DNA from 3 places in the Paenibacillus sp. LX16 genome. Region 1 is predicted to be linked to each of the others. Evidence: a T-box and tRNA genes for the amino acid it is inferred to sense, from the RefSeq annotation. Region 1 holds a T-box; the other regions hold tRNA genes.

The links. The T-box of region 1 lies ahead of argS (arginine--tRNA ligase). A T-box ahead of a tRNA ligase gene usually reads a tRNA of that ligase, here a tRNA-Arg.
Region 2: it encodes a tRNA-Arg, which carries the amino acid that the T-box ahead of argS (arginine--tRNA ligase) is inferred to sense. The anticodon was not compared.
Region 3: it encodes a tRNA-Arg, which carries the amino acid that the T-box ahead of argS (arginine--tRNA ligase) is inferred to sense. The anticodon was not compared.

What each region holds. Positions count from the first base shown of each region.
Region 1 is NZ_CP141152.1:2,243,769-2,250,394, reverse strand. It holds gene T3H97_RS10390 (S-layer homology domain-containing protein) at 1-164, opposite strand, end outside; gene argS (arginine--tRNA ligase) at 428-2,155, opposite strand; T-box leader at 2,215-2,473, opposite strand; gene T3H97_RS10380 (four-helix bundle copper-binding protein) at 2,551-2,880, opposite strand; gene T3H97_RS10375 (MogA/MoaB family molybdenum cofactor biosynthesis protein) at 3,143-3,658, shown strand; gene T3H97_RS10370 (nicotinate phosphoribosyltransferase) at 3,724-5,187, opposite strand; gene T3H97_RS10365 (cysteine hydrolase family protein) at 5,308-5,874, opposite strand; gene T3H97_RS10360 (NUDIX domain-containing protein) at 5,942-6,626, opposite strand, start outside.
Region 2 is NZ_CP141152.1:1,089,073-1,095,698, reverse strand. It holds gene T3H97_RS05015 (SDR family oxidoreductase) at 1-134, shown strand, start outside; gene T3H97_RS05010 (DUF8821 family protein) at 625-1,089, opposite strand; gene T3H97_RS05005 (hypothetical protein) at 1,643-1,963, shown strand; gene T3H97_RS05000 (MerR family transcriptional regulator) at 2,197-2,619, opposite strand; gene T3H97_RS04995 (NADH-dependent flavin oxidoreductase) at 2,790-3,911, shown strand; tRNA gene T3H97_RS04990 (tRNA-Leu) at 4,493-4,572, opposite strand; tRNA gene T3H97_RS04985 (tRNA-Arg) at 4,585-4,661, opposite strand; tRNA gene T3H97_RS04980 (tRNA-Gly) at 4,669-4,743, opposite strand; tRNA gene T3H97_RS04975 (tRNA-Leu) at 4,754-4,834, opposite strand; tRNA gene T3H97_RS04970 (tRNA-Lys) at 4,847-4,922, opposite strand; tRNA gene T3H97_RS04965 (tRNA-Tyr) at 4,930-5,015, opposite strand; tRNA gene T3H97_RS04960 (tRNA-Thr) at 5,020-5,095, opposite strand; tRNA gene T3H97_RS04955 (tRNA-Asp) at 5,109-5,185, opposite strand; tRNA gene T3H97_RS04950 (tRNA-Met) at 5,212-5,285, opposite strand; tRNA gene T3H97_RS04945 (tRNA-Val) at 5,296-5,371, opposite strand; tRNA gene T3H97_RS04940 (tRNA-Glu) at 5,381-5,452, opposite strand; tRNA gene T3H97_RS04935 (tRNA-Ser) at 5,473-5,564, opposite strand; tRNA gene T3H97_RS04930 (tRNA-Asn) at 5,568-5,643, opposite strand; tRNA gene T3H97_RS04925 (tRNA-Ala) at 5,648-5,723, opposite strand; rRNA gene rrf (5S ribosomal RNA) at 5,794-5,910, opposite strand; rRNA gene T3H97_RS04915 (23S ribosomal RNA) at 6,061-6,626, opposite strand, start outside.
Region 3 is NZ_CP141152.1:4,383,679-4,390,304, reverse strand. It holds rRNA gene T3H97_RS19615 (23S ribosomal RNA) at 92-3,019, shown strand; rRNA gene rrf (5S ribosomal RNA) at 3,172-3,288, shown strand; tRNA gene T3H97_RS19605 (tRNA-Asn) at 3,308-3,383, shown strand; tRNA gene T3H97_RS19600 (tRNA-Ser) at 3,387-3,478, shown strand; tRNA gene T3H97_RS19595 (tRNA-Glu) at 3,496-3,567, shown strand; tRNA gene T3H97_RS19590 (tRNA-Val) at 3,578-3,653, shown strand; tRNA gene T3H97_RS19585 (tRNA-Met) at 3,683-3,759, shown strand; tRNA gene T3H97_RS19580 (tRNA-Asp) at 3,786-3,862, shown strand; tRNA gene T3H97_RS19575 (tRNA-Lys) at 3,891-3,966, shown strand; tRNA gene T3H97_RS19570 (tRNA-Gly) at 4,002-4,076, shown strand; tRNA gene T3H97_RS19565 (tRNA-Arg) at 4,082-4,158, shown strand; tRNA gene T3H97_RS19560 (tRNA-Leu) at 4,171-4,250, shown strand; tRNA gene T3H97_RS19555 (tRNA-Pro) at 4,258-4,331, shown strand; gene T3H97_RS19550 (BofC C-terminal domain-containing protein) at 4,446-5,150, shown strand; gene ruvC (crossover junction endodeoxyribonuclease RuvC) at 5,380-5,883, shown strand; gene ruvA (Holliday junction branch migration protein RuvA) at 5,880-6,494, shown strand; gene ruvB (Holliday junction branch migration DNA helicase RuvB) at 6,545-6,626, shown strand, end outside.

The DNA.
Region 1 (6,626 bases):
AATTTATCCTTGGTTATTCCTTGGATAATTCCTTTATCCTGAAGTGAGTTTACGATCTTCTCCTGTTCAGCTCCCTTTATATCACGAAAAGCAGAAGCCGACGTAGCCACAGCCAATGAGCAGACGACAAGCAGGGCAACTGCCACGCTTTTATTTTTTTTCATGAGATACACCTCCATGTTTACTTTGCTTCTATACTTACCGACGCAATAAAAGCATCAAATGTTTCAAATATGCACAAATTGGTTGCAAAACAGTGGAATACCTGCGATTAGTGTAACCCGTCTAACTCTTTTCTGCTCACAATCTTTATACATACCCAAAAGTGCCTGTAACAGATTAATCTTTTACAGTATTCCTTTGGAAGAGCCAGGTCTGGTAGCAGTCATCCCGCCAGTAAAAACTCGCTCCCCTTTGTTCGCTTTGCTTACATCCGATTCGGTGCTTTCAGACCAAGAAGTTGCAACGCGCATGCCAGAATATCCGCAGTTTGTTCCGCTAACTGAATACGCCACTGTCCACCATCGACAATCCTTTCCTTGGCGTAAAAACGGTTAAACGCCTGGGCCGTATCCAATGCAAATCTCGCAATTACCGAAGGTTCCAGTTGGCGAGCCGCACGTATCAGTTGTCCGTGATAGCGACCCAACTGCTTAAGCAGCGCCCAACCTGCGTCACCCAACATTTCATCCGATGCGTCATTCAAATCACGAGAATGGCTATCTTGGACAAGGGCGTTGTCGCTAGAATTGGTATTATCAACATCGGTGCGAGCGTGAGCTTTCTCCAGAAGGCTACGTATGCGCGCATGAGTATACTGCACATAAGGCCCGGTCTCGCCTTCAAAAGTCAGCGCCTCCTCCAACGAAAAATCCACTTCATTCAGCCGGTTGTTTTTTAAATCACCAAAAATAATCGCCCCAATGCCAACGTCCTCAGCCACTGCCTGTTGTTCCTGCAAATCGGGGTTCTTCTGATTAATGATGGCTTGAGCACGCGCTATAGCTTCATCCAGCACCTCCTCCAGTTTGACAACTTTTCCGCGTCTTGTGGACATTTTCTTACCCGCAAACCGCATTAATCCAAACGGCACATGCTCACATTGCTCCGCCCAAGCCTCCCCTGCATGCTTCAGCACCGCAAACACCTGCTGGAAATGCAACTTCTGTTCCCCACCAACGACGTACAGCAACCGATCAGCCTTCATCACTTCATGACGATAAATCGCTGTTGCCAGATCACGTGTTGGATAAATGGTGGTCCCATCCTTTTTTAGAATAAGACACGGAGGCAGTTCCTCATCTTCCAGACGAACCACGAGCGCGCCATCACTTTCCTCCAGCAATCCTTTTGCTCTTAATTGAGCAACAACTGCCTGCATCTTATCATTGTAAAAACTTTCTCCCAGCACATGGTCAAATGTAATGTTTAGACGCTGGTACATACGATCAAATTCACCCAGACTGACTTCAACAAAAAACTCCCATAGTTGTTGAGCCTCAGCATCCCCATGTTCCAAACGTCGGAACCACTCGCGGCCTTCATCCTCCAGAGTCGGATCATGCTCGGCCTCCTGATGAAAACGCACATACAGCTTCAGCGATTCACCAATCGGATCATGTTGTAGCTCCTCCTCATTTCCCCATCTTTTATAGGCCGCAATTTGCTTGCCAAACTGTGTTCCCCAATCTCCAAGATGATTCACACTTATTGGAACATATCCGGTTTCACCAAGAATACGATACAAGGCAGCACCGATAACAGTAGAGCGAAGATGACCGATACCAAACGGTTTGGCAATATTGGGCGAGGACATATCAATAACTACCCGCTGTCCGTGCCCGATATTGGGCCTGAGGAAATCAGCCTTGCTCAATTCAGCAAGCATAAGCGGAATATGAACTGACCGATCCAATGTTATATTTACATAGGAACCCGATGCTGAAGCAGTTAAACCTTCTTCATGGTTTACTAGCTCCGCTAATTCCAGTGCAATGTGCTGTGGAGACTTTCGAAACTTTTTAGCCAGCACAAAACACGGAAACGCCACATCTCCCCATTCAGGCTGCGGAGGCACCTCAAATAAAGATAAAATTTCTTTTTCCTCCAAGCCCGTATGGGCCAATATCGCTTGAGCAGCAATCCTCATTAACATGATCTCTCTCCTTCTTTTTATAGAATCTAACAAAAAAAGCCCCCGCCTCTTGAAATAATTCAAGAGACGAGAACTTCAATATCCCCGCGGTACCACTCTTCGTAAATCGGTTGTGCAGCTAAAGCTAACTTACACAAATCGCGATTTCACTCCAATGACTAATAACGGTGTCTGCCGGGCTGATCTACTAGAAATTCTGCTCGTTGGATCAACCGTCTCCCGGGTGCGCTTCACATCGGACCTCATACCGGCTTCCACCTCTTCCGGCTCGCTGTAATGATACGGCTCCGCTGCTACTCTCCCGTTCCATGACGTTAATTCCAATCATTATACAAACCTATTCAGTAGAAAGCAACCTTTTATTTCCTCTTCAGGCACTAGTTCCATATATGTAATTACACAGCCACCAATTGGCGGCATGCCTGAACGCAACGACGGCAGGCTTCTGCACAATGTTTGCAATGATCATGGGAATGCTTGCTGCATTCAGCAGCACATACCTCACAGGCCTTGGCGCACAGCTCACAGATTTGCTCGGCAAAATCCGTTCCACGCTGCAGCATTTGAGCAGCAAATCCGCATATTTCTGCACATTCCCTACTCACTCGAATACATTCACGCAGCATAGCTAAATCATATTCCTTCAAGCTCGCTACGTAACATACATTGCAAGCGTTCATACATTCCAGGCAAGCATCCACGCATTGTTGGTATGAATGATTCATATTACATTACCTCCCAGTTGTTGACCCTGCTGTACTATTACCCGCTAATCCTTGAGATTAATCATTTGATGTGCGCGCTTACAATAAAATAAAAACAAAACAATCCCGACTTATGTAAGGAAGTGTACTATATTCCAGTGTGCAAGTGCAAGGATATTAATCACATGGATTTTTAGCCCCTGTTTCTGACTTGCATACACTCAGTCATTGCTCTATTGTAAAAAGTGTATGTCTAACCACCGATCAAGGAGTGAACATTTTAATGAATATGTCTTCCGTAGAGGAGCATCGACAGGAATCCCCGCAACAGGTTAATTGCATGGTCGTGACTGTCTCGGACACACGTACCGTGGAAACAGATACCGGGGGACGACTGCTCATGGATCTACTAGAAACTAATGGATATAAGGTTGTTCGATATGTCATCGTCAAGGATGATTACGAAGGTATTCAGCAGTTAGTATCCGAAGCAGCGGCACAGAATGACATCGAGGCTGTACTTTTGACAGGCGGTACCGGTATTTCTCCACGTGATACTACATATGAAGCCGTCTCCTCTCTACTGGATAAGGAACTACCTGGCTTCGGGGAAATCTTCCGTTATTTAAGCTTTGCTGAGGACATTGGTTCAGCAGCTATCTTAAGCCGGGCTGTAGCTGGTATTTTGGGCCAGACAGCTGTATTTTCTATGCCTGGCTCACGCGGGGCTGTTCGTTTGGCAATGGAACGCATTATTGTCCCTGAGCTACGACATGTGATGAGAGAAATTTATAAATAAGCTCCTGTTTCTTACATGCCGCAACCAAAAAGGCACCCCATACATTCATGAGGTGCCTCTTCCAACTATTCTTTTTCTTCAACTTCGGGCTGCATATAGCTGTCGATCAGCTTTTGCTTCAGCTCCCATACCTTCTCGCTCAGATTTACACGATAAATTTCAGGGTTCAGCTTCCGCAAATATTCTGGCCAAAACAGTTTCAACTGTGAAGTATGGTAGGCACGAATTTCATCCAGCTCAGGAAGCTCATATACCTTCTGTCCATTAATAAAAATAGGCTCAAGCATCGGTACGGCTTCGTAATTTTCTACATACTTTTTCATATACGGATGCAAGGGGTTAAACAGCTTCAGACGCTTACCATTGCGAGGACGTTCTTCATCAGGGAAAGAAATATAATCGGCTACGGCTCTCCCTTTCTTTTTATCCACAATGCGGTATACATCCTTCTTGCCTGGTGTGGATACTTTTTCTGGGTTACCTGAGATCTTAATCGTCGGCAGCATTTCGCCGTCCACTTCCCGCTCAACCAGCTTGTACACCCCGCCGAGCGATGGTTGATCCGAAGCCGTAATAAGCTGTGTTCCTACACCCCATACATCAATACGTGCCCCTTGGGCTTTCAGGTTAAAAATCGTATTTTCATCCAAATCATTGGAAGCTACAATTTGTACGTAATCTAAGCCTTCAGCATCGAGCATTTCCCGCGCCTGTATGGATAGATAAGCCAAGTCACCGCTATCCAAACGAATTGCATTCATACGCTTGCCCTGACTCTCTAGCATTTTTGCTGTCCGAATCGCATGAGGAACACCGCTTTCCAGCGTGTCAAAGGTGTCTACCAGCAGTGTAACCTGGTCTGGCAAAACCTTCGCATAGACGTCAAACGCCTCCTGCTCCGTCATAAAGGTCTGCACCCATGAATGGGCATGTGTCCCCTTCGTCGGGATTCCAAAGTGCTCGCCTGCCAGCATATTAGAAGTCGCGTCAAAACCTGCCACATAAGCTGCTCGTGCTCCCCAAATCGCCGCATCAGCTTCCTGCGCACGCCTTGTTCCAAATTCGAGCAGTGTATCGTCACTTGCCACCTGCTTGATGCGCGATGCCTTTGTCGCAATGAGTGTCTGATAGTTCATAAAATTCAGCAATGCCGTCTCGACAAGCTGCGTTTCCATAATCGTTCCTTCAACACGTACCAGAGGCTCGTTTGGAAAAACAAGTGCCCCTTCTTTCATCGAATGGACCGTTCCACCAAACTTAAACTGGCGAAGCGCCTCCATGAACATGGGATCGTACTTCTCTTCCTGCTCAGACAGGTAGCGAATGTCCTCTTCTGTAAACCGCAAATTTGCAATATAATTCACAATGCGTTCCAGACCAGCGAACACGGCGTATCCATTACCAAAAGGGAGTTTACGAAAATACGCCTCGAACACAGCTTTACGCTGGTGACTTCCGTTCACCCAATGGGCGTACATCATATTAATCTGATATTTATCTGTATGTAATGCGAGGCTCGTTGACTGCATCGTAATCATCCTCTCTGACTGTCCCCAGGTTTGTGGCAGCGTACCGCCTCATCTACCCAGATCCAGCAATATCCGGCTCCATTTTGTTATCGGACATTGGTGCACAATCGTTAAGTTATTTTACTTCTTCTGGCGTAAAACCGTGTCCTCAGCCGACCATACCGCGGCTCCAAGACTTCCTTCAAAATGACCTAAAGCCCAATCATGTCCAGCTTGATTAAAGCTCGCCACAGCGTCCTTGTATACAATAACAGCAAAACCTTTGTTATAGGCATCTATAGCCGTATGCAGCACACATATATCTGTACACACACCAATCAGATGAACTTCCAGAATACCACGTTCACGCAGCCTGAGCTCCAGATCTGTGCCCGCAAATGCACTGTACCGTGTTTTATCCAACCAGTAGATAAGATTATTTTGTTGCTCATAGAGGCTACGAAGCTTGCCATACAAATGTCGTCCGTTGGTTCCACGTATATTATGTGGAGGAAACAGCTTGCTCTCCGGGTGATAAAGGTCGTTCTCCTCATGCAAATCCACAGCCATGACAACAAAGTCCCCTTGATCCACGTATGCCTGCGTAATTGCTGCGATCCGTTCATCCAACTCAATCGCAGGTTGTCCTACAGGCAAACTACCGTCCACAAAATCTTTCGTGTAATCAATAACAATTAGTGCCTGCATTGTACGGTCAGCTCCTTATCCTCAAAGTGAAATTGTACATTCTATGCGTAACCTATTACATTAGATGTTACGTGTAGATAGATAAACGCGGTACTCTGTCACTAAAACGGTACAACTGTGCCGGTCTTTGTGAATACTGGTTGGAACTGAGCGGTTTGCCGTTCTCATCACGCACCTCTTCCAGTATTCCCTGTCTGCTACGAGTCGATGTTATTTTGCGAATAAAGTTTGGCTCTTCGAAATCCGGTACGACACTCTGAATCACCTGATATAATTCACCCAGTGTAAAATGTAGCGGTAAAAACTGCTTGGCGATCGTCGTCTGAAGCATCTGCAACTGAATTTTGCGATAAGCATCTACTATGATATCCCGGTGATCGAATGCCAACTCCAATTCCTCCAACGCTTCGCGGATCGTGAATAGCCCGACCTCGGAAGCATCATCGGCCGCCTGGCGCTGTTCCAACATCCATTCTTCTACCAGCGCAAAAAATGCATGTGATATGATCCATCCGCGCGGATCACGTCCCGGTCCACTATATACACCCAAATACTCCAGATGCCCGCCGTCCACACCTGTTTCCTCTAACAGCTCCCGCTTGGCAGCTCCATACATAGACTCATCTTCCTGACAAAACCCTCCAGGCAAAGCCCAGCGTCCTGCAAACGGCCAACTGCGGCGCTTGATGAGCATCACTTTCAGCTCCCGAATCGGCAACGTCTTTGTTACCGTCTTGCGCTCCCGCTTCGTT
Region 2 (6,626 bases), 1.2 Mb from region 1:
TCGGCTTCCTCAGCACACTTGCAGCGCTCGATATCCCGAGATCAAGCGTTGCAACTCAGGAACTTCTGGGATGGCGGCCTGTGCAACCTGCACTGATCCACGACCTTGAACAGTCTCACTACTTCAACAACTGATTGGAGACGAGACCGAGAATCGATCTTGGGCCGCTTAATAAAGCACTTGAGAAAAGCGAAGCAAGACATGGACTAACAACAACATGTATAAAATAGAAGTTTGCATATTAAAACGAGATCAACACAAGTGCATACCACACTAAGTGTTGTTATCTTCATTCGCATCAAACTATTCTGGCTAATCGTATTGTTAGGTCACTTCCCACAAGAAAATTTCTTCACTTATGGTATGGTTCACCGCGTTGGCTGAAGGGGCAAGTTTTCAAAAAAATAGTCTCCTTATCAGAGACTACACGTGATCTTCCTGTTTGGTAATCATACGATAAGCGGTAGCTTTTCCTCTTCTTTCTAGAATTTTCTCAATCAAAATTGCTTTTCATCATTCTTTCAAAAAAGGGCCATCCTTTTGCGGGATAGCCCTTTCTTTAATTTCACATTTTTTGCAAAGAGAATGAGGGACTGGATTCCTCTATTTGCGCTTTTGCTTACTTTAATATTGTCCTTTAATTACAAAAAACGAGCCCCGAATTGTTCCAGCTAGTTTAGACTTCTGCCTAGCAAACTTAAACTTCCCTTCTAACTCTTTTGGTACCTCCATCCCCTCAGAAAGCTTAAAACCAACGGCCCGCTTTTTAGGGTCATCCACCGTATACATGACATTGATTGCAAGACCATCCTCATAAAAAACGTAGGTAAATTGGATATTTTCCACTTGAAAACGCGACGTTTCTAAAGGTTTAGCCGCAAACACAATATCACGTTCTTCTATCAAAATTCGGTTCACATAATCAAGGCTCTCCTGGCTTTCACTAGCTGGTACAACCGTAAATTCATGCTTGTATTTGTTCATAAAATAACGGGCTTCATTAGCACGTAAACCAGCAAGCGCTTCTGCTACAGGTGAAGACTCTAAACCAACCGTAGATACATCTTTAAAATCAACGAGATACGACATTTCCATTCCTCCTCTTCTCTCTTTACGCCCTAACAGCTTCCGCATTTCACCAAAATCGAATTCATTTCTCAAGTTGTTGTAGACACACACTTATAGCCAGACTTCAAATTAATTCTCTTATCTACCACATAGTATACCAAAATTGATTCAAGAGAAGATTTTGAATGGCGAATTTGTTAGTTTGTTAAATAGTGTTCACATAGACTGGTATTCACAAACACCGCTTTAAATATTCGACCAGCGAGACAAATACGAGTTCCTCTAGGTCGGGAAATTAAGGACTCAGAGTATGTCCTACCAAAAAAGTCTCGGCCTGTGCCCTATACTTCCATTAAGGAGGTTCAGATTCACAAGCCAAGATATTTTCATTCATGATGGTGGCCGTTAGGCCATGTTTATTTGGAAAGCCCCTCTACATGGAAGGGGAGTACCCGCATACGTAAACCAAATGAGTACGATGCCTATCTATCATGAAAATATAGATACATAGCTGAAGAATCATATCGTGCCTGTAATTGCGCTAAACTTTGTAACGGTTATACACGAGCGCCAAATGAAAAAAAATCGCCGGAGACGACAAGTTGTTGCGGAGATGAGCGCGGCTATGGACGAAGGCTTTCGCGTGTTAGAGGCCTTACGATATCCGCTAACGCCGGCCGCGCAAGCTTCACTAATCCGCAAACGACCGGCGTTGATGCGCCTTTTTATGAAAATTTATCATAGGATGCCGATCAGTCGGCTGGTTGACGGACCCGTAGGGGAAATCGTAGCTTTGAGCCGCGTGTTTCACCTTTGGAAGGAACAGACCCGGGTCCCTACCCCCAACTGGGTCGATTTGGAAAATCGTTTTGAAGCCAAGGTAAACCGTTCATAACTTTTACCCGAGGAGTAATCAACCGATGATGATCCTAGTTCTACAAAGAAGACTTTGAGCATTATAAAACAAGGGGCGTAATACTATATTTTTATCAGACACCGGCTTTCAGAACGGCATCAGAGGTCGGGAATTAAATATAGAAATAGCGGTAGCCTTGGACTGAAAAAGAGGAAAGTCCTAGACTACCGCTGTTCTTTATTTAACTAACGTTTCCCGTTAGCTTAAGTACATTAATTCACTATCTTATTCTCCAGACCGTGACATTTAAAGTTATAGTTAGGATTTTTCATAACCTCTTCTTTCTGAAGTTCATACATGGCAATTTTATAGTTTATTTCTTCCAAGTGTTTAAAACTTTCGTCAATTTTCTTCTGTACTTCCAATTTATGTTGAATCAACATTTCCTCTCTTTTCAAAAAGGTACTATTTCCCGATTCATAAAGTTCCTTGTAATCTTTTATTTTTGAAAGAGGCATTCCTGTCTCTTTGAGACAACGAATAAAAGAAATCCAATCTAATTGTTGTTCGTTATAAACTCTACGGCCTTTTTCGTCACGAGATATATTTGGTAATATCCCTTGCTCTTCATAAAACCTAAGTGTCTTTGCAGATACATTTAAATTCTCCACTACATATGTCATTGAATACAACATCTACTTGTCCCACCTTTAGTTACAGTTACTGTAACTAAATATATATCATAAAGAGAATGACAACAACAACAATTCTATATGTAATCATATAAAAATAAACCCTTGACTTACCGTAACGGCAACCAATTAAACTGAAATAGAAAAGAAAATATGAGAGCGAGGTTAATGAAATGAATCAGAAATACAGTAGGTTATTTGAATCCTTCACATTCAAAAATGGAATAACAATTAAGAATAGTATCGTTATGGCACCTATGACAACCTGGTCAAGTAATGACGATCTTACCATTTCGGATGACGAAGTAAAGTATTACAAACAAAGAGTGAATGGAGTAGGACTCGTCATTACAGGGTGTACTCATGTTACACCTAATGGGCAGGGTTTTACAAATGAATTCGCTGGGTATAATGATGAATTTACTCCAAGTTTACGAAAATTAGCTGAGGCAGCGAAAAGTGGAGGCGCTCCTGCGATCCTACAGATTTTCCATGCTGGCAATAAAGCCGTGCCTGGATTGGATGCAGTTAGTGCGAGTGCATTGCAACCCGAAGTTACTAATTTAGGTTCAACTTCAGAAACAAGAGAACTATCACATGAGGAGATCTTGTCGATTGTACGTGCTTTTGGAGACACAACAAGACGAGCAATTGAGGCCGGATTTGATGGCGTCGAAATCCATGGGGCTCATGGATTTTTAATTCAGAATTTTTGGTCGCCAGCGACAAATCAACGGACGGACCAATGGGGAGGATCACTTGAAAATCGCTTGCGTTTTCCATTGGCAATTATTAGAGAAATCAAAAATGTCATTGAAAAACATGCTACAAAACCTTTCATTTTAGGATTCCGATTCTCCCCTGAAGAATCCTCCAAAGTGGACGGATTACGTATGAAAGACACGTATGAATTAATTGATATTCTTGTTGAACAGGATTTAGATTATATACATGCTTCATTAGATAATGTGTCTTCAAAGCCAGTAGATAGTCAAGATGAAAAAACACGGCTTGAATTAATTCTTGAAAGAGCAAACGGTAAGGTACCTGTGATGGCTGCTGGTTCCATAATAACACCGGATGATGCTCTTAAAGCTATGGAATTAGGTTTGCCGCTCGTCGCCATTGGGCATGCGTTAATTATGGATCCTAACTGGGTTGAAAAGGTCGCAAATGGACGTGAAGCCGAGGTTGATTCTGAATTGATCGTTTCGAAACCCGACCAGCTTAATATTCCAGAAAAACTTTGGAATGTAATTCAAGCAATGCCAGGTTGGTTTAATATTAGTAAATAGAGAGTAGTCCTAAAGGCTACTCAGATTGACGAGAAACCCAAGTCTTTTATGAGACTTCGGGTTTCTTTTGCTGATTCTAAGGTGCTCCGTCCATCCGTAGTTCGGTAGGGCAATTCTTGCTGTTGCGGACACACATACTGCGTATGTTTCGATCTTGAAGGCCTTTGCAAATAGGGGGCGTTAAATAACCTGAATCTAAGACTACCGCTCCAGAATATTGTACGTTAACCTGCCCGTTAGTTTAATAAAAAGAGCAGACTTGAAGCGCCTGCTCAACATTGTGTGTTTAACTATCGTGGTCACCAGATCCAGTTGCTTCTCTCGCCGATACCAGAGTTAGGTTGCGGGGTGCTGGAGGCGGGGCAATTTCTGATGAGGTTTTCTGTCTGCATGCTGATATTGCCTTGGGGTTTCTACTGGCTGTCATATCGATAGAAATAGTTTAAAAGTAAAAAAGGAGAGATGGCATAAAAATAAGCCATCTCTCCTTTTTCATCTATATAAAGCGGTTAATGGGAATCGAACCCACGCTACCAGCTTGGAAGGCTGAGTTCTACCACTGAGCTACTTCCCGAAAAAGATGCCGGTGAGAGGACTCGAACCTCCACGGTTTCCCTCACGATTTTGAGTCGCGCGCGTCTGCCAATTCCGCCACACCGGCTTATGAAGTTAATGGCGTCCCCTGAGAGATTCGAACTCCCGACCTTTTGATTCGTAGTCAAACGCTCTATCCAGCTGAGCTAAGGGGACTAATAAATGGAGCGGACGACGGGAATCGAACCCGCGACCCTCGCCTTGGCAAGGCGATGCTCTACCGCTGAGCCACGTCCGCAAATACAAGATGCGCGTGGAGGGACTTGAACCCCCACGTCAAAGACGCTAGATCCTAAGTCTAGTGCGTCTGCCAATTCCGCCACACGCGCATACAATGATAATGGTGAGCCATGAAGGACTCGAACCTTCGACACCCTGATTAAAAGTCAGGTGCTCTACCAACTGAGCTAATGGCTCGTAAAACTGGTGGAGGATGATGGATTCGAACCACCGAACCCGTAAGGGAGCAGATTTACAGTCTGATGCGTTTGGCCACTTCGCTAATCCTCCAAAATGGTGCCGGCGAGAGGACTTGAACCCCCAACCTACTGATTACAAGTCAGTTGCTCTACCAGTTGAGCTACACCGGCATATTAAGTTAAATGGCGGAACCGACGGGATTCGAACCCGCGATCTCCTGCGTGACAGGCAGGCATGTTGGGCCTCTACACCACGGTTCCAGAGGAAACTTTCTTAGATGAAGTAATTGCGGGGGCAGGATTTGAACCTGCGACCTTCGGGTTATGAGCCCGACGAGCTACCGAACTGCTCCACCCCGCGACATAAAATATGGTGGAGGCTGAGGGGATCGAACCCCCGACCCTCTGCTTGTAAGGCAGATGCTCTCCCAGCTGAGCTAAGCCTCCGAATTACTATGACCCGTAGGGGATTCGAACCCCTGTTACCTCCGTGAAAGGGAGGTGTCTTAACCCCTTGACCAACGGGCCATATATCTATTATTAAGAGCTGGCGGAGAGAGAGGGATTCGAACCCTCGAGACGCTTTTGGCGCCTACACGATTTCCAATCGTGCTCCTTCGGCCAACTCGGACACCTCTCCACATGGCTCCCCGAACAGGACTCGAACCTGTGACAACTCGATTAACAGTCGAGTGCTCTACCAACTGAGCTATCAGGGAATATTGGTGGAGCCAAGGGGGATCGAACCCCTGACCTCCTGCGTGCAAGGCAGGCGCTCTCCCAGCTGAGCTATAGCCCCATCTAAAAATTCAATTTTGTATGTATAATCAATAGCATGATAGGCGAAAAAAAATCCCCATTATGGGGTTGCTTGGCGACGTCCTACTCTCCCAGGACCCTGCGGTCCAAGTACCATCGGCGCTGGAGGGCTTAACGGTCGTGTTCGGGATGGGTACGTGTGGAACCCCTCCGCTATCGCCACCAAACATGAATTTGCTGAGCAAATTCTTCCGTACGGTTATTCGGTTCATCACTTATCGTGTGAATGAATAGCCATGCGCTTGTTGTATGTATTTCTACATACCTTCAAGGTTACACCCTGAAAACTGGATCCGAAACTCATTTGCGTTTTATTTTAGGATAAGCCCTCGACCGATTAGTATTGGTCAGCTCCATGCATTACTGCACTTCCACCCCCAACCTATCTACCTCGTCGTCTTCAAGGGGTCTTACTAATTGGGAAATCTCATCTTGAGGGGGGCTTCACGCTTAGATGCTTTCAGCGCTTATCCCTTCCGTACATAGCTACCCAGCGGTGCTCCTGGCGGAACAACTGGTACACCAGCGGTACGTCCATCCCGGTCCTCTCGTACTAAGGACAGCTCCTCTCAAATTTCCTACGCCCACGACAGATAGGGACCGAACTGTCTCACGACGTTCTGAACCCAGCTCGCGTACCGCTTTAATGGGCGAACAGCCCAACCCTTGGGACCTACTTCAGCCCCAGGATGCGATGAGCCGACATCGAGGTGCCAAACCTCCCCGTCGATGTGGACTCTTGGGGGAGATAAGCCTGTTATCCCCAGGGTAGCTTTTATCCGTTGAGCGATGGCCCTTCCATGCGGTACCACCGGATCACTAAGCCCGACTTTCGTCCCTGCTCGACTTGTAGGTCTCGCAGTCAAGCTCCCTTCTGCCTTTG
Region 3 (6,626 bases), 2.1 Mb from region 1:
AAGTGAAATAAAGGTAGCTGCCTTGAATTTCATTCACACGTAAGTGTTGAACCGGAATTCAAAGCAAATCGTATTTACGATGTAAATACTAGGTTAAGCTACAAAGAGCACACGGAGGATGCCTAGGCGCCAGGAGCCGACGAAGGACGTGGCGAACAACGATAAGGCCTCGGGGAGCTGTAAGCAAGCTTTGATCCGGGGATGTCCGAATGGGGAAACCCGGCTGTCTTCATCGACAGTCACTTTCTGCTGAATACATAGGCAGAATAGAGGCAGACCAGGGGAACTGAAACATCTAAGTACCCTGAGGAAGAGAAAACAATAGTGATTCCGTCAGTAGCGGCGAGCGAACGCGGATTAGCCCAAACCAAGAAGCTTGCTCCTTGGGGTTGTGGGACGTCTCACATGGAGTTACAAAGGAACCGGTTAGATGAAGAGGTCTGGAAAGGCCCGCCAGAGAAGGTAAAAGCCCTGTAGTTCAAAACTTGTTCTCTCCGAGACGGATCCCGAGTAGTGCGGGGCACGTGAAACCCCGTATGAATCCGGCAGGACCATCTGCCAAGGCTAAATACTCCCTGGCGACCGATAGTGAAGCAGTACCGTGAGGGAAAGGTGAAAAGCACCCCGGAAGGGGAGTGAAATAGATCCTGAAACCGTGTGCTTACAAGAAGTCAGAGCCCGATCTATGGGTGATGGCGTGCCTTTTGTAGAATGAACCGGCGAGTTACGTTCCCGTGCAAGGTTAAGGTGAAGAGCTGAAGCCGCAGCGAAAGCGAGTCTGAATAGGGCGAATGAGTACGTGGACGTAGACCCGAAACCGGGTGATCTACCCCTGTCCAGGGTGAAGGTGCGGTAACACGCACTGGAGGCCCGAACCCACGCATGTTGAAAAATGCGGGGATGAGGTGGGGGTAGCGGAGAAATTCCAATCGAACCCGGAGATAGCTGGTTCTCCCCGAAATAGCTTTAGGGCTAGCCTCGGAAAAAAGAATCGTGGAGGTAGAGCACTGATTGGGTGCGGGGCCCGCAAGGGTTACCAAGCTCAGTCAAACTCCGAATGCCATAGATTTAGTTCCGGGAGTCAGACAGTGAGTGCTAAGATCCATTGTCGAAAGGGAAACAGCCCAGACCATCAGCTAAGGTCCCCAAGTGTGTGTTAAGTGGGAAAGGATGTGGAGTTGCACAGACAACCAGGATGTTGGCTTAGAAGCAGCCACCATTGAAAGAGTGCGTAATAGCTCACTGGTCGAGTGACTCTGCGCCGAAAATGTAACGGGGCTAAACACACCACCGAAGCTATGGCTTGATGCATTGCATCAGGGGTAGGGGAGCGTTGAATGCGGGTTGAAGGTGTACCGTAAGGAGCGCTGGACTGCATTCAAGTGAGAATGCCGGTATGAGTAACGAAAAGATCTGTGAGAATCAGATCCGCCGAAAGCCTAAGGGTTCCTGAGGAAGGTTCGTCCGCTCAGGGTAAGTCGGGACCTAAGGCGAGGCCGATAGGCGTAGTCGAAGGACAACAGGTCGAAATTCCTGTACCACCGTAATCCGTTATGAGCGATGGGGTGACGCAGTAGGGTAGTGACGCGGACTGATGGATGTCCGTCTAAGCAGTGAGGCTGGTGTGTAGGCAAATCCGCACATCGTAAGGCTGGGCTGTGATGGGGAGCGAAAATTATAGTAGCGAAGGTCATGATCTCAGACTGCCAAGAAAAGCCTCTAGCCAGGAGAAGGTGCCCGTACCGCAAACCGACACAGGTAGGCGAGAAGAGAATTCTAAGGCGCGCGGAAGAACTCTCGTTAAGGAACTCGGCAAAATGACCCCGTAACTTCGGGAGAAGGGGTGCCTCGGTAGGGTGAATAGCCCGAGGGGGCCGCAGTGAAAAGGCCCAAGCGACTGTTTAGCAAAAACACAGGTCTGTGCGAAGCCGCAAGGCGAAGTATACGGGCTGACGCCTGCCCGGTGCTGGAAGGTTAAGGGGAGTGGTAAGCCCTTCGGGGCGAAGCTATGAACCGAAGCCCCAGTAAACGGCGGCCGTAACTATAACGGTCCTAAGGTAGCGAAATTCCTTGTCAGGTAAATTCTGACCCGCACGAATGGCGTAACGACTTGGGCGCTGTCTCAACGAGAGATCCGGTGAAATTTTAATACCTGTGAAGATGCAGGTTACCCGCGACAAGACGGAAAGACCCCATGGAGCTTTACTGCAGCTTGATATTGAATTTGGGTACGATCTGTACAGGATAGGTGGGAGCCGTAGAACTTTGAGCGCCAGCTTGAAGGGAGGCATCCTTGGGATACCACCCTGATCGTATCTAGGTTCTAACTTGGTACCGTAAACCGGTGCGAGGACAGTGTCAGGTGGGCAGTTTGACTGGGGCGGTCGCCTCCTAAAGAGTAACGGAGGCGCCCCAAGGTTCCCTCAGAATGGTTGGAAATCATTCGAAGAGTGCAAAGGCAGAAGGGAGCTTGACTGCGAGACCTACAAGTCGAGCAGGGACGAAAGTCGGGCTTAGTGATCCGGTGGTACCGCATGGAAGGGCCATCGCTCAACGGATAAAAGCTACCCTGGGGATAACAGGCTTATCTCCCCCAAGAGTCCACATCGACGGGGAGGTTTGGCACCTCGATGTCGGCTCATCGCATCCTGGGGCTGAAGTAGGTCCCAAGGGTTGGGCTGTTCGCCCATTAAAGCGGTACGCGAGCTGGGTTCAGAACGTCGTGAGACAGTTCGGTCCCTATCTGTCGTGGGCGTAGGAAATTTGAGAGGAGCTGTCCTTAGTACGAGAGGACCGGGATGGACGTACCGCTGGTGTACCAGTTGTTCCGCCAGGAGCACCGCTGGGTAGCTATGTACGGAAGGGATAAGCGCTGAAAGCATCTAAGCGTGAAGCCCCCCTCAAGATGAGATTTCCCAGTATGTAAGACCCCTTGAAGACGACGAGGTAGATAGGTTGGGGGTGGAAGTGCAGTAATGCATGGAGCTGACCAATACTAATCGGTCGAGGGCTTATCCTAAAGAATAAAACGCAAATAAGTTTCGGATCCAGTTTTCAGGGTGTAACCTTGAAGGTATGTAGAAATACATACAACAAGCGCATGGCTATTCATTCACACGATAAGTGATGGACCGAATAACCGTACGGTAGAATTTGCACAGCAAATTCATGTTTGGTGGCGATAGCGGAGGGGTTCCACACGTACCCATCCCGAACACGACCGTTAAGCCCTCCAGCGCCGATGGTACTTGGACCGCAGGGTCCTGGGAGAGTAGGACGTCGCCAAGCAGAGCTTTATGATTATTATTCCCTGATAGCTCAGTTGGTAGAGCACTCGACTGTTAATCGAGTTGTCACAGGTTCGAGTCCTGTTCGGGGAGCCATATGGAGAGGTGTCCGAGTTGGCCGAAGGAGCACGATTGGAAATCGTGTAGGCGCCAAAAGCGTCTCGAGGGTTCGAATCCCTCTCTCTCCGCCAGAATTATTTTATTGCATGGCCCGTTGGTCAAGGGGTTAAGACACCTCCCTTTCACGGAGGTAACAGGGGTTCGAATCCCCTACGGGTCATAAGTAATATGGAGGCTTAGCTCAGCTGGGAGAGCATCTGCCTTACAAGCAGAGGGTCGGGGGTTCGAGCCCCTCAGCCTCCACCATTTACTTAAATAGCAGTCCCTCATATTATCGCGGGGTGGAGCAGTTCGGTAGCTCGTCGGGCTCATAACCCGAAGGCCGCAGGTTCAAATCCTGCCCCCGCAACCAATTAACTTTTGAATGTAAATTGCTATGGAACTGTGGTGTAGAGGCCTAACATGCCTGCCTGTCACGCAGGAGATCGCGGGTTCGAATCCCGTCAGTTCCGCCATTTTTACAAAGTTATATTATCCTGTTGGGAGCCATTAGCTCAGTTGGTAGAGCACCTGACTTTTAATCAGGGTGTCGAAGGTTCGAGTCCTTCATGGCTCACCATTCATGCACTTATATGTCATGGATATAATGATATTGCGGACGTGGCTCAGCGGTAGAGCATCGCCTTGCCAAGGCGAGGGTCGCGGGTTCGATTCCCGTCGTCCGCTCCATATTTGCGCCCTTAGCTCAGCTGGATAGAGCGTTTGACTACGAATCAAAAGGCCGGGAGTTCGAATCTCTCAGGGCGCGCCATTAACTTCATAAGCCGGTGTGGCGGAATTGGCAGACGCGCGCGACTCAAAATCGTGAGGGAAACCGTGGAGGTTCGAGTCCTCTCACCGGCATGTATTTCGGGATGTAGCTCAGCTTGGTAGAGCACCTGGTTTGGGACCAGGGGGTCGCATGTTCAAATCGTGTCATCCCGATTCAAAAGGAAAGTCGCTGGAAGCAGCGGCTTTTTTGTTATATTAATATCTTTTTGTATAAATCAGTAATCGCCAGGTCACACTAACACAAAAAGTGGGACGGAAGGGATTACTGTGAAGCGATTAAGTTGGAAAAAACAGATGAAACGGCGCTGGAAACAGTGGAGAAGAACTGTGTGGGCCTGTAGCATTTTTGGTGCGGCTTGTTTGCTGGCAGGGTTGGGTATTCTGTTTTCGAATTATATGCAGGCCATGTTGTCACAGCCACTCGCTACTACCGTCATGGCAGAGGAGGGCATGGATGAGGCTTCATATCTGAGCCCAACTGAAGATCACTCCTCACAGATGCAGCTATTGCAAAGTATTCGTGCTTCCGGTATAAGCAGGAAGACCCGTCTGTTAACCACCTACGTGTGTGGTACGGAAACACTTTCCTTGGGAACGCTAAGTTCACAGCAGCTAGAGACCTTACTGAAGCAGCATCCCGATTGGAAGGGACGACTTAATACCAAAGGAGAGGTGTGGCTGGAGCGAAGGGTGGAAGACTTGTCAGAGTCATGCAAAGAGCGTGGATATATGGGTTTGAGCACTGACGGCCAGCTTACATTGTATGAGGGGCTACCTAAAAAGGAAAAAGTTATCCGCACTTTTTTTCAATTGGATGTGGGTTCCATGGAGACCGCCTTGCCAGAAGGGGTGTATAAACAACTTCAGCAGGGGATCCGTGTACAGGATATAAATGAGTATAACAGTGTAATCTCCACTTTTAGTGACTTTGCCGTAGAGCGAACACAGAGAGTATTAAAGCAGCACTATTGATTGTAACTACGGAGACGTTAGGCTTTGCCCATGAGGTGAGGCTTGAAGCGTCTCTTTTTATGTTTTTACTCACGTTTAAATTTTTTCCTCTATTAGATACAAAGTTTTGTTATAATGAAAAGAACGACACATATGTTCGCTTTATATGATATTTAGCCATGATTATATTCAGGATAACGCTGGCTATTGTTTAGTTACGCCATGTTTGAGCGATAGGGGAGAGATTTTTTTGCGTTTTTTAGGAATTGATCCGGGTATTGCTATTGTGGGCTTCGGGTTTGTAGACAAGATTGGCAGTAAAGTGGTTCCTGTGCAGTATGGCTGTATCCAGACGGAGGCTCATACACCGGAAGAAGAAAGACTGCTTCATGTATATGAAGGCATGTTGCAATTAATAGATAAATATAAGCCTGATGCGGTAGCACTGGAAAAGCTCTTTTTTAATCGCAACGTTACAACCGCTATGTCTGTAAGTCAGGCACGTGGGGTGCTGGTACTAGCTGCAAAACAACGTAATTTGCCTATAGGTGAATACACGCCGATGCAGGTAAAGCAGGCTATTGTAGGGTATGGTAAGGCAGAGAAGAAACAGGTACAGGAAATGGTTAGAATGTTTCTAAAGCTTCAAGCTGTGCCCAAACCGGACGATGTAGCGGATGCTTTGGCGGTGGCAATTTGTCATGCGCACTCCTATGGGCTAAATTCAAAATTAAATGAGGTATTGCGAAAATGATAGATTTCTTGCGTGGTTCTGTGGCCCATTTGGAAAATGAATATGTCGTTTTAGATGTGCAGGGTGTAGGGTACCGGGTATTTTGTCCGAATCCTTACGCGTTCGCCAAAACTGAAGGTCCAGTGGTTATTTACATTCACCATCATGTAAGGGAAGATGCTATTTTACTGTTCGGTTTTGCGACCCGTGAGGAACAGCAGCTTTTCCGTAAACTGATTGATGTATCTGGTATTGGACCGCGTGTTGCGCTTGGTATTTTAGGAGGCGGTACGCCTGCTCATGTGGTAACGGCGATTTATCAGGAGAATATCACATTTCTCACCAAGTTACCGGGGATCGGTAAAAAGACGGCACAACGTATGATTCTGGATTTGAAAGACAAGCTGGACGGTATTGGCTCGTTTGGGATGGCAACCGGATTGTTTGCTGAGCCTGTCGTAGAAGAAGGCGAAGGTTCATATTGGAGCGAGGCCCGTGAGGCGCTCAAGGCGCTCGGTTATACTGATACTGAGTTGGATAAAGTATGGAGCAGAATGAAGAAAGATGCGAAACCTGATGAATCTGCCGATATTTTGATGAAGCGGGCTTTGCAACTGTTGTTTGCCGGATAGGACGCTGATGTCCGTTAACGAATGTCTGGTGAAAAGAGGAGCGATGGAACATGGATGACCGGATTATTTCCGCCAATTTGATGATGGAAGACCAGACGGCGGAGCTAAGCCTTCGCCCCCGTTATCTTAATG